Regions from separate parts of the Gordonia sp. LMA167 genome, predicted to be linked through region 3. Evidence: predicted binding sites of a transcription regulator. Region 3 holds the regulator's gene; each other region holds the start of a gene.
What was found. Region 3 encodes LexA, which represses DNA repair genes until DNA is damaged. Its sites were predicted from a motif close to CGAACANNTGTTCG; they were not measured.
Positions count from the first base shown of each region.

Region 1: a site for LexA is predicted at 6,066-6,079, ahead of ACVT6V_RS15845 (HNH endonuclease signature motif containing protein). Genes of this name have one in related genera too.
Region 2: a site for LexA is predicted at 2,956-2,969, ahead of ACVT6V_RS13925 (error-prone DNA polymerase). Genes of this name have one in related genera too.
Region 4: a site for LexA is predicted at 2,699-2,712, ahead of ACVT6V_RS02570 (HNH endonuclease signature motif containing protein). Genes of this name have one in related genera too.

Region 1 is NZ_CM176708.1:3,484,470-3,492,371, forward strand. It holds gene ACVT6V_RS15785 (hypothetical protein) at 1-183, shown strand, start outside; gene ACVT6V_RS15790 (hypothetical protein) at 376-858, shown strand; gene ACVT6V_RS15795 (hypothetical protein) at 855-1,010, shown strand; gene ACVT6V_RS15800 (hypothetical protein) at 1,294-1,530, shown strand; gene ACVT6V_RS15805 (hypothetical protein) at 1,527-1,790, shown strand; gene ACVT6V_RS15810 (hypothetical protein) at 1,787-1,969, shown strand; gene ACVT6V_RS15815 (GIY-YIG nuclease family protein) at 1,966-2,550, shown strand; gene ACVT6V_RS15820 (hypothetical protein) at 2,547-3,275, shown strand; gene ACVT6V_RS15825 (DUF7427 family protein) at 3,477-3,776, shown strand; gene ACVT6V_RS15830 (hypothetical protein) at 3,896-4,102, shown strand; gene ACVT6V_RS15835 (glycosyltransferase) at 4,107-5,405, shown strand; gene ACVT6V_RS15840 (hypothetical protein) at 5,402-5,989, shown strand; gene ACVT6V_RS15845 (HNH endonuclease signature motif containing protein) at 6,175-6,507, shown strand; gene ACVT6V_RS15850 (hypothetical protein) at 6,572-6,829, shown strand; gene ACVT6V_RS15855 (hypothetical protein) at 6,801-7,902, shown strand, end outside.
Region 2 is NZ_CM176708.1:3,078,244-3,086,145, reverse strand. It holds gene ACVT6V_RS13925 (error-prone DNA polymerase) at 1-2,942, opposite strand, end outside; gene ACVT6V_RS13920 (isochorismatase family protein) at 3,072-3,659, opposite strand; gene ACVT6V_RS13915 (MarR family winged helix-turn-helix transcriptional regulator) at 3,679-4,113, opposite strand; gene ACVT6V_RS13910 (GNAT family N-acetyltransferase) at 4,174-4,713, opposite strand; gene ACVT6V_RS13905 (SDR family oxidoreductase) at 4,815-6,773, shown strand; gene ACVT6V_RS13900 (alanine racemase) at 6,770-7,846, shown strand; gene ACVT6V_RS13895 (DNA polymerase Y family protein) at 7,874-7,902, opposite strand, start outside.
Region 3 is NZ_CM176708.1:3,732,537-3,740,438, reverse strand. It holds gene hrpA (ATP-dependent RNA helicase HrpA) at 1-1,864, shown strand, start outside; gene nrdR (transcriptional regulator NrdR) at 1,889-2,380, opposite strand; gene ACVT6V_RS17030 (LysM peptidoglycan-binding domain-containing protein) at 2,482-3,096, opposite strand; gene lexA (transcriptional repressor LexA) at 3,329-4,060, shown strand; gene ptsP (phosphoenolpyruvate--protein phosphotransferase) at 4,143-5,852, opposite strand; gene ACVT6V_RS17015 (DeoR/GlpR family DNA-binding transcription regulator) at 5,978-6,748, shown strand; gene ACVT6V_RS17010 (1-phosphofructokinase family hexose kinase) at 6,778-7,770, shown strand; gene ACVT6V_RS17005 (PTS fructose transporter subunit IIABC) at 7,822-7,902, shown strand, end outside.
Region 4 is NZ_CM176708.1:561,778-569,679, forward strand. It holds gene ACVT6V_RS02560 (hypothetical protein) at 1-20, opposite strand, end outside; gene ACVT6V_RS02565 (hypothetical protein) at 937-1,059, shown strand; gene ACVT6V_RS02570 (HNH endonuclease signature motif containing protein) at 1,081-2,673, opposite strand; gene ACVT6V_RS02575 (CaiB/BaiF CoA transferase family protein) at 2,838-4,040, opposite strand; gene ACVT6V_RS02580 (acyl-CoA dehydrogenase family protein) at 4,037-5,743, opposite strand; gene ACVT6V_RS02585 (MFS transporter) at 6,035-7,399, opposite strand; gene ACVT6V_RS02590 (LysR family transcriptional regulator) at 7,536-7,902, shown strand, end outside.

The DNA of each region.
Region 1 (7,902 bases), 250 kb from region 3:
GCTCGGGTGTCGTTGGCGGGGTGGATGCGTGAGGCCGAGGATGAGCGGGGCAACGATGACGCCCTGGCCGGCTTGGTGGTCCACAAGCGGCACGGGAAGGGCGACCCGTTGGATCAGTGGGTGACTTTGACTGTTCGTGAGCTTGTGGCGCTGTTGAGGGGCCAAAGGATCGAGGAGGCGTGATGCCGCGTATCGAGATCACCATCACCGAGGAGGGGTCGTGAGTGTGTCGAAGAAGGACGTGGAGGTGTGGGAGTGCCCCGACTGCCCATTCTCGGTGGTGCAGGGGTCGAACGGGTTCGGGTTTGTGGGGTGGATGGCAGACATAGCACGGCATGTAGGGGAACACGGGGCACAACAACAACAGGAGAAGCAATGACCGAGGGCTACACGATTTCCGACCTAGCCGCGATGAAAGACCTGCAGTGGCACAACCGAGGCTGGTACCACTCCGGGGGATTGGACGAACTGATCGCACGGGAATTGACATCCAACCTGCAATTCCTCATCGACAAAGGTCACCCACGCGACGTTGCAGAGCGTGCCGCAATCCGCTCCGACCTTGCACGTCATCCCGGCAGTGGGTATCGCGAGATCTTCACACCACCCGAGGAGGTGCCAACGCACCCCACAGACCGTGAGTGGCTTCTATCGCTCGGGTACGAAACGGATCTCGTTGACAGTCACCTCGCCAAGATTGCTGAGGAGGACCGATGTCGGGCTGTTGCACGGGCTGAACGTGAAGCGTTCGAACGGACGTGGCGTTACCGGGTTCCGAAGGCGTGGCGGGAGGCGAAGTGTCGGATGGCACTGGCCTGGGATGTGCTGCGTCGTGGGCATGAATGCGAGGAGCCGTGAGGATCATCCAGGCTGTCACTGTGTTCATCGGGAAAGTCCTGTGTGATGCCCCCACCCTGGAATCGAAGGCGTACAGCGAGGGATTGTTGGCGGGCTATCAGGTGGCGTGCGATCAGATGGCAGAACAACTACACACCACCGAGGAACGCTGATGGAGTACAAGGTTGATCGTTCGGTGCATCCCCTCGGATCGAATCGGGCAGAACAGCAAGCCGTCCGGTGTGTGTCGTGCCGCAACGTGATGGATGTGGGTGTTGAGCGTGCCAACCATCCCACGTTCATTGCGTGTTGCTACGTGTGTTGGGAGTCCGGGCACAGACCGACCCGCACCGCGGATGGGGTGTCGTGGTGTTCGTGTGGATGGTTCACCGCTGTGGCTGCGTTTCCTCGCCGGTTTTATGCCCATGTTCAACGATGCACAGGAGAAGCAGCAGCATGAGTCGTACACATGTCTACCGTGTCCGCTCCGACAGTGGCGATGAGTCGTGGGAGTTGGAAGTCAAACGCCAGAGGTGGGGCGAATACCCCGGCAACCCGAACCCGAAAGATGTTCCCGACGACGTGTTGAAGGCCCTCTTGGAGTTCGTTGTCACGGGGTTGGCGTTACGTAATGAGGATGACGCTCTGGATGTTCTGCGGGCACAGTTCGCCACCGAGGAGGACGGCCAGTGAGTGAGGAAACCATCAAGGGTATCGAAGCTGCTGTGCGAGCCCACATCGCCGACGTCTACGACGAACCCGACCCCGTAGTCGGTGACTGGTTCCTGGCGTACGCCTGCATGAGGCACGACCCCGACTCCGACAACGGCATCTCGTACACGTCGGGTTACACGACCCCTGACACCACCCCTCATGGGGCGTTGGGGATAGCGCGTATCGGGGTGAGGTTGTTGGAGAACGATTTGTGCGGCAACGGAGAGGAAGACCTGTGACCCGCATTGTGAATCGTGTACCCACACTCCGGGAACCGTCCCGCAAAGTCCACCACTACCGCACCTACAACGGCCCCTACAAAAGGCTCTTCGCCCACGCACTCGCCGCAGGCTACAACCCCGACGCCTGGCAGATCCCCAACGACCCGATGGCCGCCTCAGCATGGGAGAACCGATGAGCATCGAAGACGAGTTCCAACACCGATGCTGCTGGCCCCACTGCGACGGACAAGCCATGTGGCAGGACGCAGTACCAGAGTGGTACCTGTGCTTCACCCACTCAGCCATCGCAGTCGAGTTCGCCGACCGCATCGCACTTGGATTGAAATGCGGCGACCCCATGCCGGTCAAAGGCGCCGCCCGCAGAACGCAACGCGGACGCACAAACAGCCGAAACCGGCAGCGCGGCGACAACACCGGATGGGTGTACTACGCCCGCATCGGCGAACACATCAAGATCGGCTACGCCAAGGACGTCAAGAAACGGATGTCCGACTACCCACCCGAAACCGTGGTGCTCGCCGTTGAACCCGGGGACAAGAAGTTGGAACGCGAACGCCACAAGGAGTTCGCGCACAGCCTCTCCCACGGCCGCGAATGGTTCCGGGAGTCCTACCCGATCAAGAAGCAGATCGAGAAACTCCGCGACACGTACGGGTCCAACCTCGCCGACCTCAACCACACGTACCGCAAGCACAACAACGACAGCATCAAGAGCCACTACACATCCCAGCGGACACGTAAGGGGTACGCGCTGTGAGCGAAGACCTGTATCTGACGAGACCGGAAATCCAGTCCCTCGCCACCAAGCTCCGTGAACTCCGCGACTGGGTATGCGCCGACCTGGACGACACCGTGTGCCGGCAAGTGACTTTCGGGGAACGTGGCGACCGCCGCAGCGAATCGCCGGTCGTGTTCAACGTCAACGCCTCCGAAGTCGCCCACAACCTGCGCGACACCCTCCGGTCGTGGACCGAACACGTCTGCACCCACTCATCCCGCCCGTGGCCCGGAGAGCAACGGTCACAACGCTATGCGGCGTGGCTGGACCGCCACCTCATCGACCTAGCCAAAACCGAAGAGGCGAACACCGCGGCCGATGAACTGACCGACGCATGGAAGGAGGCGAAGAAGGCGATCGACCGCCCCATGCCGCAGGAGTTTGTTGGCCCCTGCCAATCCGGCGACATCGACACCTACTCGTGTGAGGGTGTGTATTGCCGTAAGGGTGCGGACACGAAGAAGTGTGGCACGTGTGGTGTGGTCATCGACATCCCCACTGTTCAGGCTGCGACTGAGGCTGTGATGCGGGACCGTCTGTTCACGAAGAAGGAGCTACGCACAGCCTTGGGCATGTTGCTGGAGAAGCCGGTGGCGCGGTCCACGATCGACACGTGGATTTCGAAGGGACGTCTGGCAGATCATGCGGGTAAGTATCGGCTTGGTGAGGCGTTGTTGTTGGTTGCGGAACGACACGCCGCGTAACGACTTGACGGCGGTGACCAGCTACGGCACAGTGATAGGCGAGGCTGCGTGAAGTGTGAAGAACACCGCGCAGCTTCCGCCATTTCTGAACCTGTTGTGGGGGAGCGTCGCATCCACCGGCCGGTAACTACCGACTTCTGGGCCGAAAATCACGCGCATACTTGTGGGGGCTTCGAGAATCGAGGACCGATGAAACGGTGGATGACAGGCCGTAACGGTTGGATATGGTTTCTCGGCACCATGCTGGTCATTGACGCCACGTTCGAGGATGAGCACATGTTGTCGTCGGCGTTCTACCGGTTCACCGCCAAACATCCTGTGTTGGCCCATTTTTTCGTCGTCTCGTGTGCCGCACACCTCCTCGAGTTGGTTCCGAAGCATGTGGATGTGTGGTCGTTGTCCGCCACCGTCATGCGCGGTGGTATGAGATGGCTACTGCCGCATCGGGTGACTGTCACCATCCCTGACGATGTGTTCGCTGTGGAGTTCGACTGTGAATAGTCTTCCCCTCACCGTGTATGGCTGCACCCACTGCGAAGCTGTCCGTGTCACCCCATGCTCGAAGGTGTGCAGGTTGGATCGTGACGACCCTGACGTGTTGACAGCCTGTTGGATGCGTGATGACGAACAATGACGACGAGGGTGTTGAACCGTGCGCGGTGTGGCGGATGCTGGTGAACGGCTGGCCATACAAGGATGTGGAACGCATCCTGCGCATGTCGCCGGCGGCGGTGTTGAAGGCCGAACAGTTGCAGAACGCTGATCTGCGGGATGTGGATCAGAAACGCATCGCGGACGGCATGATCGACCCGAAGAAACTCAGGTGAGGCAGTGATTGATCTGAGTGTCCTCATCTGCTCCACCCACACCCGTTGGGATGGGTTCGGTCAGGCCATCCAAAAACAGGTGTGGGGGCAGCTCGACACCCTCACCCCGCAACAACAGGCGCGTGTCGAGATCCTGATGCTCACCGACAACAAGCAACTGATGTTGGGTGAGAAACGAAACATCATGGTCGATATGGCCCAGGGCCGCTATGTGGTGTTTGTGGATGATGATGACCGCATCGAACCCGACTACCTGTCCTCCCTACTCGAGGCGACTGACACGGATGCGGATGCGATCACCTTCCACGCATCGGTGTCATTGAATGGGCAGCCCCCCAAACTGTGCCGCTACTCTGCCACCTACAAGACGGACCGCAACACCGCCACCGAATACTTGCGCATCCCCAACCACATTTGCGCGGTGAAACGTGACCTCGCCCGACAGGTGTCGTTCCCGAACGTGCTGTACGGGGAGGACTCCGGCTACAGCAAACTCCTCCTCAACCTGTTGAAAACGGAGCATCAGATCGGGCGGGTTCTCTACCACTACGACTGGGATGAGAACACCACCGAAACGCAGCAGCATTTGCGGGGCCGTATCCGCACCCGCCCGCAGCCACCGATTGTGGATGTGGTGATGCTGTCCAACGCCACCACCCCACGCCTGCAGCGGATGACGCAGGAGGCGATCGACACGTGTGCGGCCGGCGCCAACAGCCTCACCGTCAACGTGATTGTCCTCGAGCAGACCACTGTCAGGTATCGCAACGCCACCACCATTCACGCGCCGGAACAGTTTCACTACAACCGGTTCGCCAACCGCGGCGCCCATCATGGTGATGCCCCGTGGATCGTGGTCGCCAACAACGACCTCGTCTTCGACGATGGGTGGCTGCATCATTTGCTGGCCGCCAACCATCCGCTGGTGTCGCCGAAATGTCCCGGTGATACACGGCAAGCTGACATCACTACCAACACGACAGGCGACCGTACAGGACGCCATCTGTCGGGGTGGTGCTACATGATCAGCCGCGACCTCTGGACCCGCATCGGCGGGTTCTCCGAAGACGTTTCGTTTTGGTGTGCCGATGATGTGGTGATCGAACAATGCCGCACCCTTGACGTTCAACCCATGCTGGTGCCTGCAGCTCAAGTTCACCATCTGGGTTCAGTCACCCTCAACCAAGCCTCTGATCGTGACGAGTTGACGTGGAAGCAGATCCACACCTACTCCGCCAAGTATGGGGAACACCGGCTGTCTAGTCATCCGGACTATCAGCGGTGGGTGAAGGAACACACGTGATCTCCACGGCTGTGGTTGCTTTCCACACCCGCACCAACGCCTACCAACTGGCCACCCAACTGGGTGCCACGGTGGTGATGGATCACGGAGAGTGGGGTGCAGGCCTCAACCATCGTCGGGCTTGGCTGGCCGCCAACCACCATGACGCCGACTGGGTGTTGGTGGTGGAGGATGACGCCATCCTGTGCCGCGACTTCCATACCCGGTTGGCTGCACTGCTACCGACAGCCCCAACCCCTGTCGTGTCCCTGTACCTGGGCACCTCGTATCCACCACATTTGGTGAGGCACGCCCACACAGCACTACAGATAGCGGTCACCACCAACCAGCCGTGGACCACCCTGCCCACCATGAACCATGCCGTAGCCATCGCCATCCGCCAACCGTTGGTGGACGACATGCTCGCCACGATCGATGACCGCCCTATCGACGAAGCCATCGGAGCATGGGCGGCGCAGCGGGACATGAAGGTCAGCTACTCGGTGCCCAGTCTGGTTGATCATGCGGACGGCCCGACAGTGATTGCCCACCCTGATGGGGTGGCGAGGACCAGGCCCCGCAAAGCAATGCGGTTCGCCGGATGAAAGCGGGAGACATGACGCCCGACGAATGCTGTCGGTAGCGGCACTGCTGTCGACTCGCGTCGAACAAGCATTCGATCGCACACACGTTCGATACAGGCCCCAGGGGGGAGTGACCCCCACCACACACGCTCCAGCGCCTCAGGGCATAGGCGAGTGTGTGTGTCAAAACGGGGTAGGGGGTTGACATGCCGTTCGCTTCGACCACGATCCGCACTCGCCGACGCGCCGAGGTACGCCGCCGCGATGGGGATGCGCCCTGCGCCTTGCAGGTGACCGCTGATTGTGTGGCGGTTGGTGGGTTGATTGACTATGACGCTCGTTCGCCGCACCCGCGGTCGTTCGAGGTGGACCATGTGGTGTCTTCGGATGAAGCGGGGCGTATGGGGTGGTCAGCGGTTGAGGCTGATGCGCTCGACAACTGTCAGCCTGTGTGCCGTCAGTGCAACCGTGAGAAGTCCTCCGGGGTGCGGGATGTTGCGCCGGTCCGGCCGACGTACGTGAACCCGCGTTTTTCCTAATCCTGCGCCGATCCTGGCGCGTTACGCCGACGCTGGGCGGTCAACCGGCGGTGGGGAGGGCCGGATGGCCACATATGAGACGCTCACTGCGGCGATGGAAGCCGGAGATGAGCTTGCCGAGGCCGAGATTCGGTATCGGCTCCTGGCGGAGGCGTTCGTGGAGAAGCCTCAGTTGCGGTCGCAGTTGAACACCCAGATTGAGCGGGCGAAAGCTGAGATTGTTCGGCTGCGGGCACTCGCAAAGAAGCCGGAAGCCTCGGAGAAGGCGGCTGACGGCAAGGTGATTGCGTTCAATGCCGATCGATTCCGCAAATCGGGCTAACCCAGCCCCGCTTGTTGATGTCGCCCGCTACTGCGTCATCCCGGATGACATAGCTTTCACCCGTTACGACGAGCTGATCGCCCCGGAGCTACAGGGCATGGGTGTTGTGCTCGACCGGTGGCAGGAGGACGTCTGGTACGCGGCTCTCGGGCTGCGTGAGGACGGTTCGCTTGCGTGTGACGTCATGGGTGTCACGTTGAGCATCAGCAGGCAGTGCGGCAAGACGTGGGGCATCATGGTTGGGCTGATCGCCATCTGTTTGTCGCGACCCGGTACGTTGGTGATTTGGTCGTCGCACCATGACCGGACGTCGTCGGAGACGTTGACGAAGATCGCCGGCATTGTCGAGAAGCCGTTGATTCGCCCCAAGATGCGCCCGCAGCATCCGGTGGTGATGACCGATGACAGTCGTGGCGTGCACTTCGCGAACGGGTCTCGTATCTTGTTTGGTGCTCGGTCGGCGGGGTTTGGTCGCGGTTTCTCTGAGGTTGACATTGAGGTGTACGACGAGTGCCAGAATCTTCAAGAGGCCGCTTTGACGGACATGCTGGCTGCGATGAATGTCAGCGATTTGGGGTTGGCGTTTTTCATGGGCACTCCGCCGCGTCCCAAGGATGTTGCGTTGGGTGTGCACGAGGCGTTCAAGCGTCGCCGGGACCGTGCGATCGAGGACAAGAAGCGGCGCCCGTTCAAAGGTGTGTACGCGGAGATGTCCCCGCAGAAGCCGGATGATGTTGTCTCTGACATTGACGCCCCAGGGTTTTGGGACAAACTGTCCGAGGTCAATCCGGCGTTCGGGTTCCGGGTGGATAAGTCCGCGATCGAGCGGCTTGTGGAGAACATGTCTCCCGAGGATGTGAAGCGGGAAGTGTTCGGCATCTGGGATAAAACCAACGAGACGTTGGCGGTTGTATCCAGCGACGACTGGAAGAACCTGTTCGCGGACCCCGACAATTTGGGTGCGCCCGCATCGTTTGGGATCAACGCGACTCGTTCAGGATGGCTTTGGATCGTTGCGTGCTGGCCTGCGGGGGAGTCGGCACACGTCGAAATCGCCTTGGGAACACAGTCTG
Region 2 (7,902 bases), 650 kb from region 3:
CGCGGCCGCAGGAATTGGGTCGGATAGGACGACGGGGTGATGCCGGTCGCCCAGGCATCAGTGGCTGCCAGCTCGACGTCGGACAGTCCGGGCAGGGTCGGCGTCCGCGTGGACGGCTCGAGCGGCAGCTGGTCCGATCGCACCGTCGCAGCGGCCCCCGCCTCCCACAACGCCTGCCGCCGGCTCACGCCGAAGCAGGAGAAGGCACCCGCGCCGGCCAAGCCCTCGAGTTGGCGTGCCGTGAGCTCGGCGCGGCGGGACACGTCGATGACATCCCGGTAAGCACCGTCCCGGTCACGGCATTCGACGATCCGCTCGGCGACGTCGTCGCCCATCCCCCGCACCCCGCCGAGGCCCAACCGGATCTCCATGCCCTCCTTCTCCAGCGTCGCGTGCACCAATGAGACGTTGATGTCGGGGCGATGGATCACCACACCGTGCCGGCGCGCGTCGGCGACCAGCGACTGCGGGGAGTAGAAACCCATCGGCTGTGCACGCAACAGGGCTGCGCAGAATGCCGCCGGATGGTGCAGCTTGAACCACGACGAGTAGAACACCAGCGAGGCAAAACTCTGCGAATGACTCTCCGGGAATCCGAAATTCGCGAACGCCGCCATCTTCTCGAAGATGCGGTCCGCCGTCTCTCCGGTGATCCCGTGCAGCTCTTCCATCCCGGCATAGAACCGCTGACGCAGTCGCTCCATCCGTTCCGGTGATCGCTTCGATCCCATGGCACGGCGCAGCTGATCCGCCTCGGCGGCATCGAACCCGGCGACATCGACCGCGAGTTGCATCAGCTGTTCCTGGAACAACGGCACGCCCAGAGTCCGGTCGAGAGCCTTGCGCATCGACGGATGCTCGACAGCCGGCTTCTCGGTGCCGTTCCGGCGCCGGATGTAGGGATGTACCGAGCCGCCCTGGATCGGGCCCGGCCGGATCAGCGCGACCTCGACCACCAGGTCGTAGAAGGTCCGCGGTTTCAGTCGTGGCAGGGTCGCCATCTGCGCCCGGGATTCGACCTGGAAGACGCCGACGGAATCGGCGCGGCACAGCATCTCGTAGACCTCTGGTTCGGTCAGGTCCAGCTTCGCGAGGTCGACCTCGATCCCCTTGTGCTCGGCCACCAGATCGATCGCATAGTGCAGTGCCGACAGCATGCCGAGCCCGAGCAGATCGAATTTGACCAGACCGATTGCGGCACAGTCGTCTTTGTCCCACTGCAGGACACTGCGGTTCTCCATCCGCGCCCATTCCGTGGGGCACACATCGGCGATCGGGCGGTCACAGATCACCATTCCCCCGGAATGGATGCCCAGATGTCTCGGCATTCCCAGGATCTCGCTCGCCAGATCGGTGACGTCGTCGGGCGCCTCGTCGGGCGCGCGACTCCAGGCGTCCTGCTGGCCGGTCGCATACCCCAGCGCGCGCGCCATGTCGCGGATCGCGGATTTCCCGCGATAGGTGATCACATTGGCGACCTGCGCACTGTAATCACGGCCGTAGCGGCGATAGACGTACTGGATGGCCTCCTCACGCCGATCCGATTCGATGTCGACGTCGATGTCCGGCGGTCCGTCGCGCTCGGGCGAGAGGAATCGCTCGAAGAGGAGTTTGTTCGAGACCGGATCGACGTTGGTGATCCCCAGCGCGTAACACACCGCGGAGTTGGCCGCGCTTCCGCGACCCTGACACAGGATGTCATTGCTCTTGCAGAAATCGACGATGTCGGCGACCACGAGAAAATACCCCGGGAAGGTCAGTGTCTCGATGATGGCGAGCTCATGTTCGATCTGCCGGTATGCCTGCGGATGCGCACCAGGCGACCCGTAGCGGCGCAGCGCCCCGGCCATCGTCTTCTCCCGCAGCCAGCTGATCTCGGTATGCCCGTCCGGGACGTCGAACGGCGGCAACTGCGGTGCGATCAGCCCCAGCTCGAAGGAGCAGTCCGCCGACAGGGCAACGGCGTTGTCGATGGCGTCCGGGTGACCAGGCAGCAAACGGGCCATCTCGTCACCACTGCGCAGATGTGCGCCACCGACCCCGGGCAACCAGCCGTCGATGGTCTCGATGTCTGTCCGTGCACGGACGGCGGCGACGGCGGTGGCCAGTCGGCGGCGTCGGGGACCCGCGAAATGCGCCCCGGTGGTGGCCACCGTCGTCAGCCCGAGTTCACCCGCCAGTCCCGCCAGGATCGCGTTGCGCTCGTCGTCGTCCGGCAGACCCTGCGCGGTGAGCTCCACCACCACGTCTTGCCCGTACCGATCGACCAACTCGACGAGTGCCCGGCGTGCCGCAGGCCGACCACCTCGATCGAGTGCCCGACGCACCGCACCCTTGCGGCACCCGGTGAGGATCAGCCAGTGACCGTCGGCATTGTCGGGCAAGGCGTCCCGGTCATATCGCAGCAACCCCTTCTCGCCGGCGACCATGTGGGCGTCGGCGATCGTGCGGGACAGCCGGCGGTAGCCCTCGCTGCTGCGGGCGAGCACGAGCAGATGCTCGCCCACAGGATCGGGAATCCCGGTCCGCGCGACGTCGGGCTCGAGGGACAGTTCGGCCCCGAACACGGTCGGCATGGCGAACTCGCGCGCCGCCTCCGCGAACCGGACGAGGCCGTAGAAGCCGTCGTGATCGGTGAGGGCCAATGCTTTCAGATCGAGACGCTGCGCCTCTTCGACCATCTCCTCCGGCATCGACGCACCGTCGAGGAAGCTGTAGGAGCTGTGCGCGTGCAATTCGGCGAACGCGACCGACGATCGTGTTCGCTCCACACCTTCGGGCCGGTAGGCACCGCGTTTGCGAGACCAGGCCGGGCTGTCGTTACCGTCGCCGGTGTTGTCCCCCGGACCGAACGCCTCCCCCGGACGCCCCGGCCCGGGCGCACGACCGGAGAGCACGCGCTCGAGCTCCGACCACGTCGGCGGTCCCTGATCCCATCCCACCGATCGATCTTATCGAACACCCGTTCGACACTCAACCGCCACGTCCCACCCCGCCACTCACACCCGGTTCGCGGTATCAGACCCTCGTTCGCGAGCGAGCACGCGATACCAGTGAGACGAACCCGGTCGCTACCTCGCCGCCGAAATCGACCGCCGAGTCGCGTCGAGTAGCTCGAGAAGCTCTGCGGTCGAACCGGTCTCGGCGATCCGGCCGAACACGTTGTCCAGGCTGTGTCGATGACGGGCGCCATCCGAGTCGGTCATCGCGTCTATGGGCAGCGTCACATTGAAGCCCGCCTCGTGCGCATCGCGTGCCGTCGATTCCACCCCGGCGCCGGTCGCGATTCCGACCACGACCACCTGGGTGACCCCACCCTCACGCAGATCGTCGGCGAGTCCGGTACCGGTGAACGCACTGACCGAGTGCTTGGTCACGACGATGTCCTCGGCAGCCGGGGTGAACTCGTCGATGAGCTCGTCCCATCCGACGGGAAAGCTCGGCGTGGAGCCGTCACTCAGATCGGTCCGACCCGGCGGCCTCCCGGACACCGTGACGAACACGATCGGGAGACCGTGGGTGCGGAAGCGGTCGACGATCTCGACCGAACGTTCGACGACGTGCGACGACGAGTGCGGCGCGAGGTCCCGTCCGACGATGCCACGCTGTAGGTCGACGACGACCAGAGCGGTGTTCGGATCCAGTGTGGTCATGCTCATTTCGTGATCCCCTCGATCATCAGGACTCGGCAAGTCGTTTCAGCAGCTCGGTCGCCGTCGCCAGCAGACGGATCTCGTCGCCGGTCATCAGCGCGTCCAACCGTTGGGCGAGCCAATCCTCACGGGCGAGACGGCCGGCCCCGAACTCGTCGCGCGCCCGCTGCGACAGGCCCAGAATGGTCTTGCGCCCGTCATCGGGATCGCGCGCGCCGACGACCATGTCGGCCGCGAGGAGCGCGGAGACGATCGCAGCCATCGATTGGGGACGCATGCCCTCGGCCCGGGCGAGGTCGTTTGCGGTACATGGACCATCACGATCGAGGCGGCCGAGCACATTGAGTTGCGACCGGGTCAGGTCAGCGGTGGGCACCTCGTGGCGCAGACGACGAGTGAGTTGCCCGAGCGCGATCCTGAGATCGGCGGCGAGCGCGCCTGTGCCGGACTTCTGCTCCACACCGCAGACCGTAGCAAATAGTCAGTCAACTGAACAGTTGACTGATCAGTTCAACCGTCGTCAGACCCCGAAGGCCGGCGGGTACCCGATCACACCGGCCGGGATCGGCCTGGCCGGATCGAGCGCGAGAAACATCAGGGCGTCATCGGGCGCCTCGAAGGTTGCGGAGATTCCGGCGTCGGAGGCACGTCGGAAGCCGAACCTCGGGTAGAACTCCGGGTGCCCCAGGACGACCACGAGATTCTCCCCCGCCGCCCGACCCGATGCACGGACGCGAGCGCGGTCGAGCACGTGGCCGGTGACCGCGGTGCCCACTCCGCTGTTCTGCAGTTGCGGCGACACCGCGCAGGGCGCCAGAGCCAGCGCAGGGCGTCCACCCACCCGACACCTGGTCAGCAACGCGTATCCAACGACGTTCCCGGTAACGTCCTCCGCGACGACCGACAGGTCGTCGATCCACACCCGTGGGTCGACGCGCAGCGCGTCGACGAGGTCCGCTTCGTCCGGTCTGCCGAACGCAGACACCACGACGCGGCGAATCGCCTCGGCGTCGCCGTCCGTCTCGGCCCGACATGCGACGAAAGGTATGTTGCCATCCATCAATGTAAGTGTCACCCTGGGTAGAAACTACTTCTTACCGAGCAGTAAGAAGCATCTCACGCTGGTCCAGACTGCCTCACGAGATCGGACAGACCGACGCCATGACGACCTACTTCATCACCGGCGGCAACGGGTTCATCGGCCGTCGGGTCATCGAGCGCCTCCTCACCGTCGAAGCCGATGCCCGGATCATCGCGCTGACCCGCACGAAGACTCTCTCCACGTTCAGCGAGTTCTTGTCCGAGGTCGACACCAGCGGCACCGTGATGCCGATCGCCGGCGATCTCACCGAACCGGGCCTGGGCCTCGAGACCGACGACCTGCCCGACATCGACCACGTGATCCACCTCGGCGCCATCTATGACATGACGGCCGACGCCGACGTCCAGCAGGCCGCGAACGTCGACGGCACCGCACGCGTCGCCGACTTCGCACTCACCACCGGTGCGCTGATGCATCACGTGTCGTCGATCGCGGTGTCCGGCGACCACCGGGGCACCTTCACCGAGGACGATTTCGACCTCGGCCAGGGCTTCCCGTCGCCCTATCACCGCACCAAGTTCTCCGCCGAGCGGGTCGTCCGGGAACGAGACGGCCTGCGGTGGCGGATCTACCGCCCCTCGGTGGTCGTCGGCGATTCCCGGACCGGTGAGATGGACAAGGTCGACGGTCCGTACTACTTCTTCGGTGACCTCAAGTTGCTCGGGCACCTCCCGTCCGCGCTGCCGCTGCCGATGCCCGACCTCGGCTACACCAACGTCGTCCCGGTGGATTACGTCGCCCATGCGATCGTCGCGCTGTGTACAGCCGACCCGCACCGCACCGGTCTCGTCCACCACCTCGCCGACCCGCGCCGCCGCACGATCACCGACATGTACAACGCGCTCGCGCCCGGCTTCCGAGGACCGAAGGGCCACAACGTCATCCCCAACGGATTGGTGGCTCCGGTCCTCCGGATCGCCGGAACTGGTCCGTTCCGGATCGGCCGCGACCTGTTGGCCGCCCAGCACGGCATCCCGCCCGCCCTGCTCGACACGGTCTCGCTGCCTGCCGACTTCCGCTCCGACGACACCGTCCGGACGCTGCGCGATCTGGGGATCACTCTTCCCGACCTCGACGACTACGGACCTCGACTATGGGCCTACTGGTCGGAGAATCTCGATCCCGGCCGATTCCGCCGGGACGATCCGCGTGGACCTCTCGTCGGCAAGAACATTCTGATCACGGGAGGTTCGGCGGGAATCGGCAAGGCCACCGCCCGGATGTGCCTCGCCCGCGGCGCGAATGTCATCATCGTCGCGCGCGGCGCCGACGGCCTGGACGCCGCGGTCGCCGAACTGAGTGCGACCGGCAGCAAGCACGGCGTACCGCCCGGCCGCGTCTACGCGTACCAGTGCGACATCACCGATGAGGAAGCGGTGTCCCGACTGGTCAAAACCGTTCTCGTCGAACATGATCACGTGGATGTCCTGGTCAACAACGCCGGCCGGTCCATCCGCCGGGCGAGCATCAACGCGACCGACCGACTGCACGATCACAAACGACTCATGGCGGTGAACTATTTCGGTGCGGTCAACCTCATCCTCGGACTGCTGCCGCACATGGTGGAACGACAATCTGGCCACATCGTGAACGTCACGTCGATCGCCGTTCAGTCGCGTACGGGTCGGTTCGGCGCGTATGCCGCGTCGAAAGCCGCACTGGAGGCGTTCAGTGACGTGACGAGCACCGAGACCCTGTCCGACCATGTCACATTCACCAACGTGAGGCTCCCCCTCGTCCGCACTCGCATGATTGCGCCGACCGAGGTGTATGACAACCAGGCAGGCGTGTGGGGCGTCGACAAGGCGGCATCACGCGTCCTGCACGGCATCCTCGATCGGCCCCGGCGGGTCGGTTCGGCGGCGGGCACGCTCGCCGACCTCGGACATCGGTTCGCTCCCGGACTCACCACCCGTGTGCTGCATCAGGAGTATCTGATGTTCGGCGAATCAGCTGCTGCGCTGGGGAAGTCGAGACCCACCGACGACGCCGACACCGACGACGCCGACGACACGTGATCGACACCCCGTATCTCGCCGTCGACGTCGCACAACTCGACGACAACATCGGCAGGGTGGCACAGCGCGCTCGAACCGCAGGGCTCGATCTGCGTCCACACGCGAAAACCCACAAATGCGCCGAGATCGCCGCACGACAGATCTCCGCCGGCGCGATCGGGCTGACCGTCGCCACCATCGGCGAGGCCGAGGCCTTCGCGGCGGTCATGCCCGCCGTGCCGGACCTGTTCATCGCCTATCCGCTCTGGGTGACCGCGGCCAAAGGTGCTCGACTGCGGGCCCTTGCCGAACGCGCGATGCTGCGCCTGGCGGTCGATTCCCCGGACGGTGCACGTCAACTCGCGTCCGAACTGGATGGCGCGGCCGTCGAGATCGTCATCGAGGTCGACTCCGGCCAACATCGCACGGGCGTGGCGCCAGAGGCTGCCGGCGCACTGGCGCGCACCGCGGCCGGTCACGGCCTGTCGGTGGTGGGCGTGTTCACGTTCCCGGGACACGGATACGGACCGGGCGATGCCCGTCGTCGCGCCGCCGAACAGGAGGTCACGGCGCTGTCGACGGCTGCGCAACGATTGCGGGACAACGGAATCGACCCGCGGGTACGCAGCGGCGGATCGACTCCGACGATCGAGTTCGCCGGATCGGATGTACTCACCGAGATCCGACCCGGCGTGTATCCGTTCAACGATGCCCAGCAGGTGGAACTCGGCTCATGCGGCTTCGGCGACGTCGCACTGTCCGCCGTGGCCACCGTGGTGCATCGCACGGGATCGCGGGTCGTGGTGGACGCGGGAAGCAAGATCCTCGGCGCCGACCGCCCGCCCTGGACGACCGGGTTCGGACGGGTGCCCGGCGAACCGGCCGCCACCATCACCTCGCTGTCGGAACATCACGCGGTTATCGAATTCCCCTCGGGCACCTCTGATTTCGCGATTCCGCGCCTCGGCGACCGGGTGCGGGTGGTACCCAACCACGTGTGCACCGCCGTCAACCTGGTGGACGAACTGATCGCGGAACGCGCGGACGGCACCGTTTCCCGGTGGTCGGTGATCGCCCGCGGGGCGAACTCGTAGCGGTGGACATGGAGAGGAGCCGCCCGGTCACTCGTACACCCCCTCCACTGCCCACT
Region 3 (7,902 bases):
GACATCGCGACTCTTCGCGCACACTGTCGCCGGGATCGATCCCCTTTGGGTGGAGAAACTCGCCGGCGACCTCGCCCGACGGTCGTACAGTGAGCCGCACTGGTCGTCCAAACGCGGCTCCGCGATGGCCTACGAACGCGTCACGCTCTACGGCGTCACCCTCGTCGCGCAGCGCCGGGTACCTTTCGGACGCATCGACCCGGCGACCTCACGGGAGATGTTCATCCGCCACGCCCTCGTGGAAGGCGAATGGCGCACCGATCATGCCTTCTTTCAGCGCAATCGGGAACTGCTCGACGCCGCAGCCGACGTCGAGCACCGCGCCCGTCGCCGGGATGTGGTGATCAGCGAACAGCAGTTGTTCGAGTTCTACGATGCGCGGGTCGGTCCCGATGTGGTGTCGGCGCGACACTTCGACACCTGGTGGAAGCAGACGAGACGCGAACACCCCGACCTCCTCGACCTGCGTCCAGAAGATGTGGCGGTCGACGTCGCGGTCGCCGACACCGACTTCCCCGGAGCCTGGCAGCAGGGCGAGACGCGCCTGGAACTCCGATACCGATTCGAGCCTGGCGCGCCCGATGACGGTGTCACCGTGGTGATCCCGCTACCGTTGCTCGACCATGTCCGGGCAGCGGGCTTCGACTGGTCGGTGCCGGGCCTGCGCAGCGAACTCGCCACCGAACTCGTGAAATCACTGCCGAAAGCGCAGCGCAAATCTATGGCGCCCGCCCAGCGTTTCGCGGATCTGGCGCTCTCACGACTCACACCGCGCGCCGAGCCGCTCATCGCCGGGCTGGCCCGCGAGCTCACATCGATCACCTCGATGACCGTGTCGCCCGGGGATTTCGCGCCCGAGCGCATACCTGCCCACCTCACCATGAACTTCGCCGTCGTCGACCGGACCGGCGCCACGATCGCCGGTGGTAAGTCGCTCGCCGACCTGAAGAAACAGTTCGCCGATCGGGACGACACCCCGGCGCCACGGACGGCCGTCACCACATGGAGCGCCGAAGGGATCGGCAACCTCGCGGACAGCGAGACGAAAGTGGTTGCCGGTCAATCCATCACGCGATATCCAGGATTGGACGTGGTGCGCGACGACAACGGGCACGCCGTCGGCGTGACCGGCGTCGAGAGCCCGACCGCGGCCCAGCGCGACCAGCGTCATCACGACGCCGTCATCGTTTTGCTCGATGCAGCGATGCCGCGTCTTTCCCGCAAGATCACCGGGACTCTCGACGCCGCGGGACGACTCACCCTGAGCCAGAGCCCGTATCGCAAGCCGGACGATCTGGTGGCCGACTGCACCCGGCGCGCGGTCCGCGACCTCGCCGCGGACCGAGATCTCACCAGAATCCGAACTCCGGAACAGTTCGAGCAACTGTGCACCGGGCTGCGAAGCGACGTCATCGGTGCCGCCCCAGAATATTTCACACTGGCCATCGACGTTCTGCGTCACGTCGCCCCGTTGCGTGCCCAGCTCGATCGGCTGAGCGGGTCGGTCGCCGCCGATGACGTCGCCGAACAACTCGAGAACCTGGTCTTCGACGGATTCATCGCCGCAACCCCTCGCGACCACCTGACCCACGTCCCCAGATACCTCGAGGCGGCAACTCGTCGACTGACCGATCTACCCGCGTCTGCTCACCGGGACCATGACGGCATCGCCACGGTCGATCGCGTCGTGAGCCACTGGAATCAACGAGGCGCGCGGCTTCCCGAGGGACGACGCGCTGCACTGGACGAATTCGCCCACTGGCTGATCGAGGAACTGCGGGTGGGCCTGTTCGCGCAGCGACTCGGCACCGCATACCCGATCTCGGAGAAGCGCGCCATACGTGCACTCGACGCCTTCACCTGACCATCGGCGTCGACACCGGTCCGGTCAATCGGTGAGCGCAGACCCCGCGGCATCCACCGGTTTACGATGCGTGAGATTGCCTTGCAGGTCATCGATCTCACGCTGGAAATCCTCCAACGAGTCAAATGACCGGTAAACCGACGCGAACCGCAGGTAGGCGACCTCGTCGAGGTCGCGAAGCGGACGAAGGATGGCCAGGCCCACCTCATTGCTGGGTATCTCGGCCGAGCCGGATGCCCGGACAGCGTCCTCCACCTGCTGTGCGAGCTGAGCCAGGGCATCCTCGGCGACGTCACGCCCTTGACAGGCGCGACGCACTCCGCGCATCACCTTCTCGCGACTGAACGGCTCGGTCACGCCGTTGCGTTTCACCACCGACAGCACGGCGCTCTCCACCGTCGAGAACCGCCGACCGCACTCCGCACACGAACGACGCCTTCGGATCGCCTGCCCCTCGTCGGCGACACGCGAGTCGATGACCTTGGTGTCTTCGTTCTTGCAAAACGGGCAGCGCATGTCGTCCTCACGCACGTCTCGGGACACTCCGGCGCACCGGATGCCCGCTACGCCGTGCCGGTTTCCGGCTGGAACCTGTGACATGAGAGTACCGCCTGCGCTCAGCCGTATGCGGGTGCGACCAGTGCCTGCCCGACCCGGAGACCCGACCCGGACAGGTCGTTGCGCTCGACGATCTGGTCGATGACCGCCTGCCTGGGCACATCGGGCGCGATCCGATCGGCGATCGTGCTCAGCGAGTCGCCCTGTCGGACATGGACGATCTCGGTGCCGACTGGCGACGGCTGCACGGACGCCGCATAGTTGGAGCCCACGATTGTGACCACCCACACCAGAACCGCGAGCCCACAGCCCACGAGTACCGCCAGTGCCGTGGCCCTCCGGCGTGCGTGCAGGCGTGATTCGGCCGTCGACACAGCGCACCGGGTCCCCGCAGCCCGAGGTAACTGTCCGACGGCCGGGCGAGCCGGCCGTCGGTCGGCCGGGCGGACGGGTTCGTGATGCGCCTGGCGCCGCGGCCGTGTGCCCGCGCCGAGACGGACCCGATCCTGCTCGCCGGTACGCGTGCGCCCGCTTCTCGTCGGCGCGGTGCTTGCCGAGTCGGTGCGCTCGCGCTCGATGCGCATACGCTCGGCGCGCACGGGCTCCGTTCGTTCAGACCTGGACACCGCCCCGTCCGGGGTGCGTGTGCTGCGCGTGAGGGTCCCTGTGCTCATCGTGTCCTCCTCGGCTCCCGATCGACCGGACTGTCGATCACGTGTTCGACGGAACGTATGTTCGATTAGTATCACGGGAGACCGACAATGTCTCGACACGCGTCGAACAAATGTTTGAACATGTCGGGATGTTCGGATACTGTCGGCGCTGTAGCAAGGCAACATCCAGCAGGTTTCCGAGAGGAACCGGGCAGGCGCCCCCACATGACGGACGCCGAGAGGGAGGACACCGATGAGTGACAAAGCCGGCGGACGGCGTGACGCCACCCGTGGGACCGACGAGACCGGGGGCGCGACGACGGTTGATCCCGAGGTCGCCGAGGCGAACCTCACCGCCCGCCAGCGGGGTGTGCTGGAGTACATCCGCACGTCGGTGCGTGAACGTGGATATCCGCCCAGCATCCGCGAGATCGGCGAGGCGGTCGGACTGACCTCCACCTCGTCCGTCGCACATCAGCTACGGACTTTGGAGCGCAAGGGCCTGCTCAAACGCGATCACAATCGGCCTCGCGCCGTCAACATCCAGGACGGCGAGCAGCACACGCCGCCGGGCGGCACGGCCGCACCGGCCGGTGGCTCAGAACTGCCGACTCCCACCTTCGTACCCGTACTCGGACGCATCGCCGCGGGCGGACCGATCCTCGCCGAGGAGGCCGTCGAGGACGTCTTCCCGCTCCCCCGTGAGCTCGTCGGCGACGGGTCGCTCTTCCTGCTGCGCGTGGTCGGCGAATCGATGATCGATGCAGCGATCTGCGACGGCGATTGGGTCGTGGTGCGACAGCAGAACGTGGCCGAGAACGGTGACATCGTCGCGGCGATGATCGACGGCGAGGCAACCGTCAAGACGTTCAAGCGCAAGGACGGTCACGTCTGGCTGATGCCACACAACGCGATGTTCGAACCGATCCCCGGCGACAACGCCGCCATCCTGGGCAAGGTCGTCACGGTGATGCGCCGGGTGTGAACGGTGGGCTCGGCCCGTGGCCCGGTACCGGGCCGCCACGAGCCGGCCGGTAGGGCCTCCATGGAAGCCCTACCTGATGACGCTATGCGTCCAACGCCGCCGTCGCCGCCGCACGCGCAGCGGCCGGGTCGGACGTGCGTAATGCCGCCTGGGCCGCAACCTGGCACTGGTCCATGCTGACCGCTCCGAGTCGGGCTCCCACTGCGGCCGCCGCGGCTGGAGCCGACGACAGCGACGTGACACCCATCCCGACCAGCACGCACGCCAGCACCGGGTCTGCTGCGGCCTCGCCACACACGCCCACCGACTTGCCCACTTCGGAACCCGCGCGCGCCACGGTTGCGATCAACGACAGCACCGCAGGCTGCCAGGGGTCGGTCAGGCCGGCGAGTTCGGCCGACATCCGATCCGCCGCCATCGTGTACTGGGTGAGGTCATTTGTCCCGATCGACACGAAATCGACTTCGGCCAGTATGGATTCGGCAAGAATCGCGGCCGCGGGCACCTCCACCATCACACCGGCGATCAGTCCGCGCGCACGCACCTCGGCGGCGAACTCCGCGGCCTCGGCCGCCGACGCGATCATCGGCGCCATCACCCAGGCGGTCGATTCGCGGCCATTCGCCGCAGCGGCGATCGCATCGAGCTGAGCGGTGCGGATCTCGGGATGTTCCTGGGCAATCCGATTGCCCCGCACGCCCAGCGCGGGGTTGGCCTCGTCCAGTTGGGTGACGAACTTGAGCGGTTTGTCGGAGCCGGCGTCGAGCGTGCGGATGACCACCTTCTGTCCGTCGAAAGCATCCAGCACCTCGCGGTAGAGGCTTGTCTGTTCCTCTACCGTCGGCGCGTCCGCGCGATCAAGGAAGGCGAGTTCGGTGCGGAACAACCCGACACCTTCCACCGGATAGGCGGTGGCGGTCCGCGCCGACGCTCCGTCCGCGACGTTGGCCAACACCGAGATCCGGCGTCCGTCGGCGGTTTGCCCCGGCCCGGACCAGTCGGCGACCAGCTCCGCCGCCCGACGACTCTCCTCGACGCGCTCCGTGGCGTCGGCGGCGTCCGGTTCGACCTCGATCGTGCCCGCGGTTCCGTCGACGAGCACGATGGTGCCCGCCTCGACCGTCGCGAGGTCCGACACCGCCACCACGCACGGAATTCCCAGCTGTCGCGCGATGATCGCCGTGTGGCTCGTCGGTCCCCCCAATCGGGTGACCAGCGCGGTGATCATGGCCGGGTCCAGGCCGGCCGTGTCGGCGGGCGCGAGATCATCGGCCATCAGAATCGAGGGCACCGACGGCTCCGGCACACCGGGCTCTGGTACACCGAGCAGCTCGGCGACGACCCGATCGCGTACATCGTTGAGATCGGTGACACGTTCGGCCATCAGGCCGCCCAGCTTCGTGAACATGGCGGCAAATTGTTCGGTCGCCGCAACCGCGGCCGCCGGAGCGGCCGAGCCCTTGGCGATCAAGGCCGACGCCGCTCCGACCCAGCCGCGGTCCTCGGCCAGGCCCGCCGTCGCCGACAGCACCTCGGCGGCAGCGCCGGATGCGTGTGACGACCGTTCGCGAAGTCGACCCGCGACTGCCGCAGCGGCATCGGTGAAGCGTTTCGTCTCGACCTCGCGTTCCTCGTCGGCGATCACACCCCCGCCGCTGACGTCGAATACGGGACGTTCCCCGGGCCAGACCACCGGGCCGTAGGCCTTTCCACCGACAACCGGCGTTCCGTTCAGTACCTGTGTGCGCTCCACCGAAGACCTCTCTGTGTTCGACGCCGAGGCCGGCTGCATTCGCAAGCTCCCGGCCATTTCTCTGTGATCAAACTTACAACAAACACTTGACGTGACCACACAAACAAGCGTAAACAAAGGTATATCAACATTCAAACCCACCGAAACCCACAGACGAGGACATCGTGTACGCGGAGGAACGACAGCAGGCGATCGCCCATCAGGTCCGCTTGAACGGCCGCGCCTCGGTGGCCGCACTCGCCACGGCCTTCGATGTCACGAGCGAGACCGTGCGGCGGGACCTCGCCGTGCTCGAACGGGCAGGGCACCTGCAACGGGTGCACGGTGGCGCGGTACGGCCCGGCTCGACGCCGGTCATCGGAGAACAGGGCATCGACGAACGGCAGATGTCCCACACCGAACAGAAGTTCGCGATCGGCCGCGCCGCGATGCGGTTCCTCCCGCCGGACGGGGGCTCACTGTTCTTCGACGCCGGTACCACCACCTACCAGGCGGCACTCGAGATGCCCCGGGACCGCCGATTGACGCTGGTCACGCACAGCATCCCGATCGCGGGGGTACTCGCCGCGCAAGGAGCCGCCGATCTCCACGTCGTCGGCGGGCGGGTACGCGGACTCACCCAGGCAACCGTCGGCGCCGACACGGTGGCCGCCCTGGAGAAGATGCGCATCTCGACAGCCTTCGTCGGCACCAACGGGATCAGTCCGGGTTTCGGGCTCTCCACCCCCGACCCCGATGAGGCCGCCATCAAGTCAGCCATCGTCCGCGTGGCCAACCGCGTTGTGGTGCTGGCTGATTCGTCCAAGATCGATCGCGAGGATCTCGCGTCCTTCGCCGACCTGACCGATGTCGATGTGCTCGTCACCGACGCCGGCGTAGACCCGATCACCTCGGCCGAGCTGGCCGACCACGGCATCGAGATGGTGGTCGTATGACCCCTGTTCGCACGACCGAAAGGGACCCCATGACGTCCTCCGATCCGACCCCGGTCACGATTCTCACACTCACCGCCAATCCCAGTCTCGACCGGACTCTCGAGCTGTCCACACCACTGCAACGTGGCGCGGTGCAGCGCGCCACGGCGGTGCGATCCGAGCCGGGCGGCAAGGGGATCAACGTCGCGCGGGTGGTCGCCTGCGCAGGGGTGTCCACCAAAGCCATCCTCCCGGCCCGCACCGGGGATCCGTTTCTCACCGCTCTGGACGGCGTCGGACTACCCCACCTGACCCTCCCGATCGACGGCGAGATCCGCTCCAACATCACCGTCGCCGATCCCGACGGCACCACAACCAAGATCAACGCGCCCGGATTCGCGCTCGACGACGACCAGGCAAGGGCGCTGGCCGACCTGGTGGTCGACAACGCGCGCGGCGCCCGGTGGGTCGCGCTGTGCGGGTCACTGCCGCCGGGCCTGCCCGACGACTGGTACCGAACCGTCATCGACGCGCTGGGCGCGCAGGGATGCCGGGTCGCGGTGGACACCTCCGGTAGACCGCTGGCCGAGGCCGTCACCGGCCGCGTCGATCTGCTCAAACCCAACGATGAGGAACTCGCCGAAGCGACCGGTACCGACGCGGCACAGCTGGCCGCGGCCACCAGGGGCGGAGACCACGCGCCGCTGATCGCGGCGGCACGGACCCTCGTGGACCGGACCGGAGCGGCGATCCTGGCGACACTCGGCGCGACCGGGGCGCTGCTCGTGACCGGCGGCGGCACCTGGTTCGCGACGCCTCCGCCGATCGTGCCCCGCAGCACCGTCGGCGCGGGGGATTCCGCTCTCGCCGGCTACCTCATCGCCGAGAGCCGCGGAGACGACGAACCGGACCGCCTGCGCACCGCGGTCGCTTATGGGTCTGCGGCAACGGCGCTCCCCGGGACTCAGCCTCCGTCGCCGGACCAACTCGATCTCGCACACGTGCAGATGACCGACCTCACAGGAGCCGCCCACACCCGATGAACCACCGCCGCACCTGCCGACTTGCACGATTCATGGAATGAAGGAAATCCCATGTCAGAACAGATAATCACACCGCAGACGGTGAGCCTCGACATCGACGCGGGCAGCGACCCGGCCGCTGTCATCGGCTAC
Region 4 (7,902 bases), 3.2 Mb from region 3:
CGCTTCGACGGCTGACCCATGCTCGCGTTGTCCTTTCGATGGAGACTCCGACCCCAGGGAGCCTCTGAACGATTACTTCAGTGGCGATTGCTTCGGTGGCGATTGCTTCGGTGGCGATTGCTTCGGTGGCGATGTGCGGACCAGATTCAATCCGCGTTCATACGATGGGAATCCTGCGCAGCCGCAGACAGCACGAAACAGCATTCGATGGAGCCCTCGCCACGGCCGCAATGACGACCGTCATCAATAAGCAGCACGTAAATCCCCCCGACAAACCGATACCTGCCGTCCGGATTGTGCCATGCCGGTGAAAGGACCGCCGAGTCGGCGCTGTCATACGTTGGGGAGCCGGCGAGATTCGTCCGCTCGGATTACGGCACGATTGTCCAAAAGGATGTTCCGTAACTTTGCGGCGCATTTCGGTTGCTGATCGAGGTTGCACTCACAGTGAGCCACAACGGTCCCGATCCGGTCCGAATGTCTCGGATGATCTTTTCACCGCGTCGAGGCCCGAACGCGGCGGGGATCGAGATGACCTCGTAGGGGACTGTCGGACTGATAACCGCAATAGCAACTCGCAAGCGACATTTGGGATTGCGTTGCCACCCGGACCCATCTCCAACAAATCCGAATGGCGTGACAGTAAGCCGAATCACACCCCTCTTGCCCTTCGGAGCCACCATGCCCAGGTGGAGCGCGCCCCGGCAGTAGTCGTGGTCACCGAATGCCCCGATGTTCTCGCCGTATTGGCTGACTCGCGGCAACTGCGGCTCCGCCGCGGCACTCCCGGCACCGACAAACGCGAACGCCCCCATTGTCGCGGCCAGTAGCAACACACACACTCTGCGGTAGATCATCGAACCCCCATCGAGATCGGCAACAACTCGTCCAACTTAGTGGATGCCGGATTCGAGGCGGCCTATGTCCTCTGAACAAATGACGGCAACCGCATCGCTGCGCGAGCGCCGGTCTCATCCCGAGACCGGTGCCGCCGGACAGCGCTTGCAGGCGACAGAGCCGGAAATGATCGGGATGGATACCTACGACGGCGCGTCGTGATACTCGCGGTCTCCGTGGCCCTCAGTTGACGGTTGTGAGCAGCGCGAGTGCGAGGCGTGCTTCGATGACCGAGATCGGTGTGGGGATCGTCTCGGTGAGATGTAGGTGCGGGCCGTCGTCGGGCGGCGGCGCGTCTGGTTGCGGTGGTGGGTGGAGTTGTGCGCGGACCTGTTCGAGATGCTGCGCATACAACACCGCGATGTCGGGGCGCCGGTTGAAGTCCTGCGGGTTCGGCGGTGCACCGTCGGCGCTGTTGCGGCGCCACCAGGTGCGGCCGGTGTGGGGGCCGTCCTCGTAGATGCCGGTGGTGAACTGGCCGATCCCGGGTCCGACCATCCGGTTGTGTTTCGGACACGCCGGGGCCAGATCGATGATGTCGGTCAACCCGCCGGCAGCGAAGTCGCGGCGGGCGTGATGCAGTTCGACGTGGGAGGCCGGCTGATCGCAGCCGGGTGCCGAGCACACCTCCCCGTCCGGGCGGGCGAACGACGCCAACCGTTGAGCCCGGGTGGCACACCGTTTGGCCTGCCCGAAATACAGGGGCTGCGGGCTAGCATCGGCGAACACCGCCAAATACTGTTGGGCCTCGGCGGCCAACCGGATCACATCGGTGATCGGCAACAGCGACCCGGTGGCGGTGGTGCCGAATCCGGTCTCCCGGATCAGATCATTCAGCTCGGCCTTGACGATCAACTGCACCGGCAACCCCCGATGGGATTTGCCCAGCAACCCATCGGCAAACACCGCCCGCAACAACGCCGCCAACGCATCATGATTGCGCTGGGCCTGGGTGCGGGTGTCACGGGCGGCGGCCGCCTTCACCGCCTCGGGGTCGGCGTCCTCCTCGGCACCCGAAGGGGCGTCGGGATCCTCGGGGTTGTTGAGACCGGGTTTGGCCCACGCGGCCAGCATCATCTCCAGCAACGCCCGGGTCTCCGGATCCAGATGGCCGGTCAGTTTCGACATCTGCTGCGCGTTCTGCCGATTCAGCCACAGATTCCGCTTACGTTTACGATCACTGTCGTCGGTCAACTCGCCATCCGGATCCAGATGCGCCAACACCCGCTGACCCAGGATCACGATCTCATCCGGAGTGTGTTTGACCGCCAACTCGGCCAACGACGCCTCCGCGGCCACCTTCTTGTCGTGGGGCGCCTGCTGCGGGATCGTCTCCAGAATGTCGATCACCGTACTCAGATGCGCCGGGCCGACCTCACCGGCCGCGAACGCCGCCGCCAACTCCGGAAAGCGTGGCTCGGCGCACTGCCCACCCAACTGCCGCATCCGCCCGGTCGCCGCGATCTGATCCTTCCGCCGGCCCGGTTCGGAGACCCGCACCTCGACATTGAGGAAGTTCGTCAAACTCCGAAACCCCATCGCCCGCGGCACACCCCGATCCGACAACTCCAGAATCTGGCGATTACCCTCGAACAACTGCCGATTGACCGCCCGCTCCGAGGCCCGCGCCACCGCCAGCACCTCCGCATCACTACAGCGCGTCAGATCCGCCGCCGCCAACCGATCCAACACCGCATGCAACTCGGTGAGCAGACCCGGCACCTCCGACAACGACTCCTGTGCGTTCAGCGTGTCGTGCGTGTTCGGCTCGGCCATACCCACCCCCCAGCGGACCATCGTTCGAATATACGTTCGAGAGTAGACCTCATTCGGGCGTCCCGCAAGTGTCATCGCTCAGGACATCGGTGACAGTTCTGCATCAGGACATCGGTGACATCACACGCCCCTTGAATGAGCCGACGATGAGGCCTGCTCGACCGTCACATCGCCATCAACGCGGACTGGTCCTCGGCGTCGTCGCGCAACCGGTCGATCACCTCACGCGTGTGCTCGCCATGTTGCGGCGGCGCGGTTCGTAGCGGTGGCCTCACACCGGAGTAGCTCACGGGAAAGCCGATCTGCCGCAGCTCTCCCGTGTGATGAGCCACGGTGCCGACCATTCCGATCGCCTCGGTGTGCGGGTCCGCGTAGATCTCGTCGAGATGACGGATGGGCGAGACCGGCACTCCGTGCTGTTTGAGAAGTGCGCACCAGTGCTTCACGGTGCCGGTGGCGAACACCTCGGACAGGACCTGTTCCAACTTCTCCCGGTTCTCCACACGATCGCGGTTGCGCCAGAACTCCTCGCACTGTGCCAGCTCGGGGCGTCCGATGGCCGCGCACAACGAATCCCACAGGGTGTCGTTGCCAACCGCGATCACGAAGTACCCGTCAGAGGCCGGAAACGCTTGATAGGGAGCCAGATTGGGGTGCGCCGAGCCCATGCCGTGCGGACGGTGACCGTCGGCGAAGTAGTTGGTCGCCCAGTTGACGTGCATGGCCAGCTGGCATTCATAGAGCGACGTGGTGACGTACTGGCCGCGTCCGGTGCGGGCTCGCTCGACCAGCGCGGAGAGCACCCCGATGACACCGAACAGCCCGGCCCCGAGGTCGCCCATGGCATAGCCGGCCTTCATCGGCGCCCCGCCGGGCTCACCGGTCAGCGACATCAGTCCGCCGGCCGCCTGGGCGATCATGTCGTAGCCGGGTTCGTCGCGTAGCGGACCTTCCTCGCCGAACGCTGAGATGTGCAACACCACCAGGTGCGGGTGGCGGGCGGAGAGATCCCGGTAGTCGAAGATCTTCTGCAGGCTGCTGCCCGGCCGGAAGTTCTCCACCACCACGTCGGCGTCGGCGAGCATGCGGTCGATGAGCTGTTGCCCCTCTTCGCTTTTCAGGTCGACGGTTACGGACTTTTTCCCGCGGTTGACGGCAAGGTAGTAGGTGGCGTCGTCGCCGACGAGTGGCGGGCCCCAGGTGCGGGTGGGATCGCCGCCGTCGGGGTGTTCGATCTTGATGACTTCGGCGCCGAGGTCGGCGAACGACATGGTGGCGTACGGGCCGGCCAGGATCTTCGACAGGTCGATGACCTTGATCCCGGCCAGTGGCGCCGGACCGGAGTTGGTGGTTGCGTCGGTGTTCATGCGTCTGCTCCTGCGAGTGTGCGGGGTGCGGCGGCGTGGACCACCTCGGGCGTGACGTCGGTGCCGTCGGCGATGGCGCCCAGGTGCTCGATGGCGACGGCTGAGGGTTCGCCGTCGAGGCCGGCCAGATACGCGTTGGCGACGAGCAGCGAACGGTAGCCGCGGGCGGCGCTGAGGCGGTGGGCGGCGATGTCGAACAGCTGGGTCGCCAGCACCGCTTGCGCAAGGTCGTCGGCGTAACGGGCACAGGCGATCTGAGCGGATGCGTCATCGGCGGCGAGGAGATCGTCCCCGCGTGTGACGAGCCGATGCCATCGCTCGGTCAACATGTCCGCTCCGGGCGTGCAGTCGGGGCCCAGGCCGGCGAGGGTGGCAATCATCGTGTCCGCGAGGTGCCGATGTGCGTTCTGCTTGCGCATACAACGCAGGACATCGAGGGCGATGACGTTCGACGATCCCTCCCAGATGGAGCCGAGATGGGCGTCGCGCAGCAGCTTCGCGAATCCCCACTCCTCGATGTAGCCGTTCCCGCCGCGGATCTCCATCGCCTCGCCGGTCACGTGCCGGGCACGTTTACAGACATGATGTTTCGCGATCGGGGTGAGGATACGGATGAGGTTGCGTGCGTCGCTGTCCCCGTCGTCCGCGCGACGCAGGCAGTTCGCGCTGTAGCCGACGAGGGCGAGCGCGGCCTCGGCGTCGAGCAACAGTGGTAGCAGGGTGGCCCGCATGAGCGGCTGATCGAACAGGTTCTGGCCGAACACGACCCGCTCACGGGTGTGCGCGACGGCGTCGCGCACGGCGCGTCGCATCAGCGCTGTCGAACGCATCGCGTTGGACAGCCGCGAGGTGTTGACCATCTCGGCCATCTGTCGGAAACCGCGGTCGAGCGCTCCGACCTGGATGCCGACGGCCCCGTCGAGGGTGACCTCGCCGCTGGGCATCGACCGGGTGCCGAGCTTGTCCTTCAGCCGGTCGATGGTGTAACTGTTGCGGCTGCCGTCGGCAAGGTGCTTGGGCACCATGAACATTCCGACACCGCGGGTGGAACCCTCGGCTCCGCCGGGGAATCGGGCGAGGGTGATGATGACGTCGGCGTCGGGATTGGAGGCGAACCACTTCTTCCCGGACAACCTCCACGTCCCACCGTCGCGGACCGCCGTCGTGGAGGTCTGCGCGATGTCGGTGCCGGCCTGCGGTTCGGTCATGAACATGGCACCGGTCAGCGACGTCGCCGGGTCGGTGGAGGTGAGCCCGTCGATCCACGGCCCGAAAATCTCCGGGTCCCCGAACATGCGAAGCGTGCGAGCGGCGGCGTCGGTCATCGACACGGGGCAAGCCAAACCGAATTCGGACTGCACGAACAGGTACGACGCGAGGTACTTGACCAGATGCGGTGGCTTGGTGGTCCATCCGTGAATCGCTTTGTGCGACAGCGCCGACAGCCCGTACTCGTAGTAGGCGGCGGCGCACAGCTCGCGGTAGGCGGGGTGATAGTCGATCTCGTCGATCCGGTTGCCGTCCCGGTCGAACTGACGCAGTACCGGCGGATGCTGGTCGGCCACGGCGGCCAGATCGGTGAGCCGCTCGGCGGCGTCGGCGCCCAGTCGGTCGAGCAGTGCGTCGGTCCGGTTGCGGTCGTCCGCGTCGATCCACCGGTCGACGACCGCGGTCAGTGCGGGATCGGTGTGTGCGTAATTCATCAAATGCCTTTCAGGTCAGTTGTTGTTGGCGCCCTTCGTGACGGCCCTCCGCTAGCGCTCCGGGCCTCCTCAGGGATCGGGTAACGGTTCCGCTAGCGCTCCGGGCCTCCTCAGGGATCGGGTAACGGTTCCGCTAGCGCTCCGGGCCTCCTCAGGGATCGGGTAACGGATCACCCGCCCGCGCGAACTTCCCGCTCCCTGAGGAGCCTCCGAGCTTGCGAGGATGCGTCACCTCACCGCTCCCTGAGGAGCCTCCGAGCTTGCGAGGATGCGTCACGAAGGGGCGACACTTCACGACGTACTCGCAACCGCTTCCAGCCGCTCCGGCACCTCATCCACCGCCTCAACCCCATCGGGCCGCAGCAGGATGCGCATGCAGATCAGGGACAGCAGCACGTAGCCGAGCGCGAGACCGACCACCGGCCAGATCGATCCGGACTTGGTGAGCAGGAACTGACTGATCATCGGCGCCGTTCCCGCGAAGATCGCCGTCGACACCTGATAGGCGAGGGAGATGCCGGTATAGCGGATGTGCGTCGGGAACCGTTGCGCGAGAATACCGGCGAGTGCCGAGTAGTACATGGCGTGTGGGGCGGTGGCCAGCGCCATACCCACGATCGCCAGCGTCAACGACCCGGTCTTCACCAAAAGGAACATCATCGGCAGCAGCACGAGTTCGGGCAGCAGGATCACGGCGACGGCGCGACGTGGGTTGATGCGGGTGGCGAGCACAGCACCGAACGGCTGCACCAGCACCTGCACCACCAGCGAGATGGTGACCACGAGCAGGAACTCACTGCGGCCGAAGCCGAGATCCGATGTCGCCCAGCTGAGCGCGAAGGTCGTCTTGATGTAGGTGATGGCCACGCCGGCGACGACCGCGCCGATACCGAGCAACACCTTTCCGCCGTGCGAGCGCAGTACCTCGACAATGGGGATGCGGTTGCGCTCTTGCGCCGCTGCGGCTTTCTGCATCTCCGGCGTCTCGCTGATCTTGAGCCGGATATATAGCGCGACGATGACCAGGGCTGCGGAGCCGAGGAACGGCAGTCGCCAGCCCCAGGTGTCGAAGACGTTGTCCGACAGCACCGACAGCGCCAAGAAGGCCAGCGTGGCGAGCAGATTGCCGACAGGAGAGCCCTGTTGGGCGAACGCGCCGTAGAGCACCTTCTTGTCCTTCGGTGCGAACTCGGTGGCGATCAGCACCGCGCCACCCCACTCGCCGCCCATCGCGATGCCCTGCAGCACCCGGAGCAGCACCAACAGGATCGGTGCCCAGATACCGATGGTCGCGTAAGTTGGCAGCAGCCCGACGCCGATGGTGCCGGCACCCATCAACGCCAGGGTGATGATGACCGCGTTCTTGCGGCCGAACTTGTCACCGAAGTGACCGAAGATGATGCCGCCGACCGGACGGGCGACGAACCCGACGGCGAAGGTGGCGAACGCGGCCAGCGTTCCGATGGCGGGCGAGACGTCGGGGAAGAACAGGCGCCCCAGGACGAGTGCCGAGGCGGTGCCGTAGATGTAGAAGTCGAACCATTCGATGGTGGTGCCGACGAAGGCGGTGATGCCGGCCTTGCGGGCCTGCCGGACGTCGTACGGCGGCTGGTCGGCGTCGCCGCTGGGGTCCGCGCTCGGGACTGTCGAGGTCACTCGTGCTCCTCTCGTGTGACGCGCCGGTTCGCGTCGATGTGGTGAGACTCCCATCACTCTCCGACCAGCATCATGTAAAGTCCAGGACCTAATTCCACATAACTATGTGGTGGTCGATACATAAAGGCGGTGACCTGTGGAGTTGCGTCAGATCCGGGCGTTCCTCGCGGTCGCCGACGAGCTGCACTTCGGCCGCGCGGCCGCCAAGCTGCACATCGCGCAGTCACCGCTGAGTCAGCTGATCCGTTCCCTCGAGAAAGAACTGGATGTCGAGCTGTTCATCCGCACCACCCGGTCGGTGCAGCTCTCCCCCGCCGGGACGGCCCTGCTCGGCCCGGCCCGCATCATCGACTCACAGATACAGGCGGCGCGGACGGTGACCCGGGCAGCCGCGGCCGGTGAGACGGGGGTGGTCCGGATCGGGTTCGGCGGGGCGAGTGGCTATGTGGCGCTGTCCGCGCTGACACGCGAAATGGCCGAACGACATCCCGGCATCCATCTGG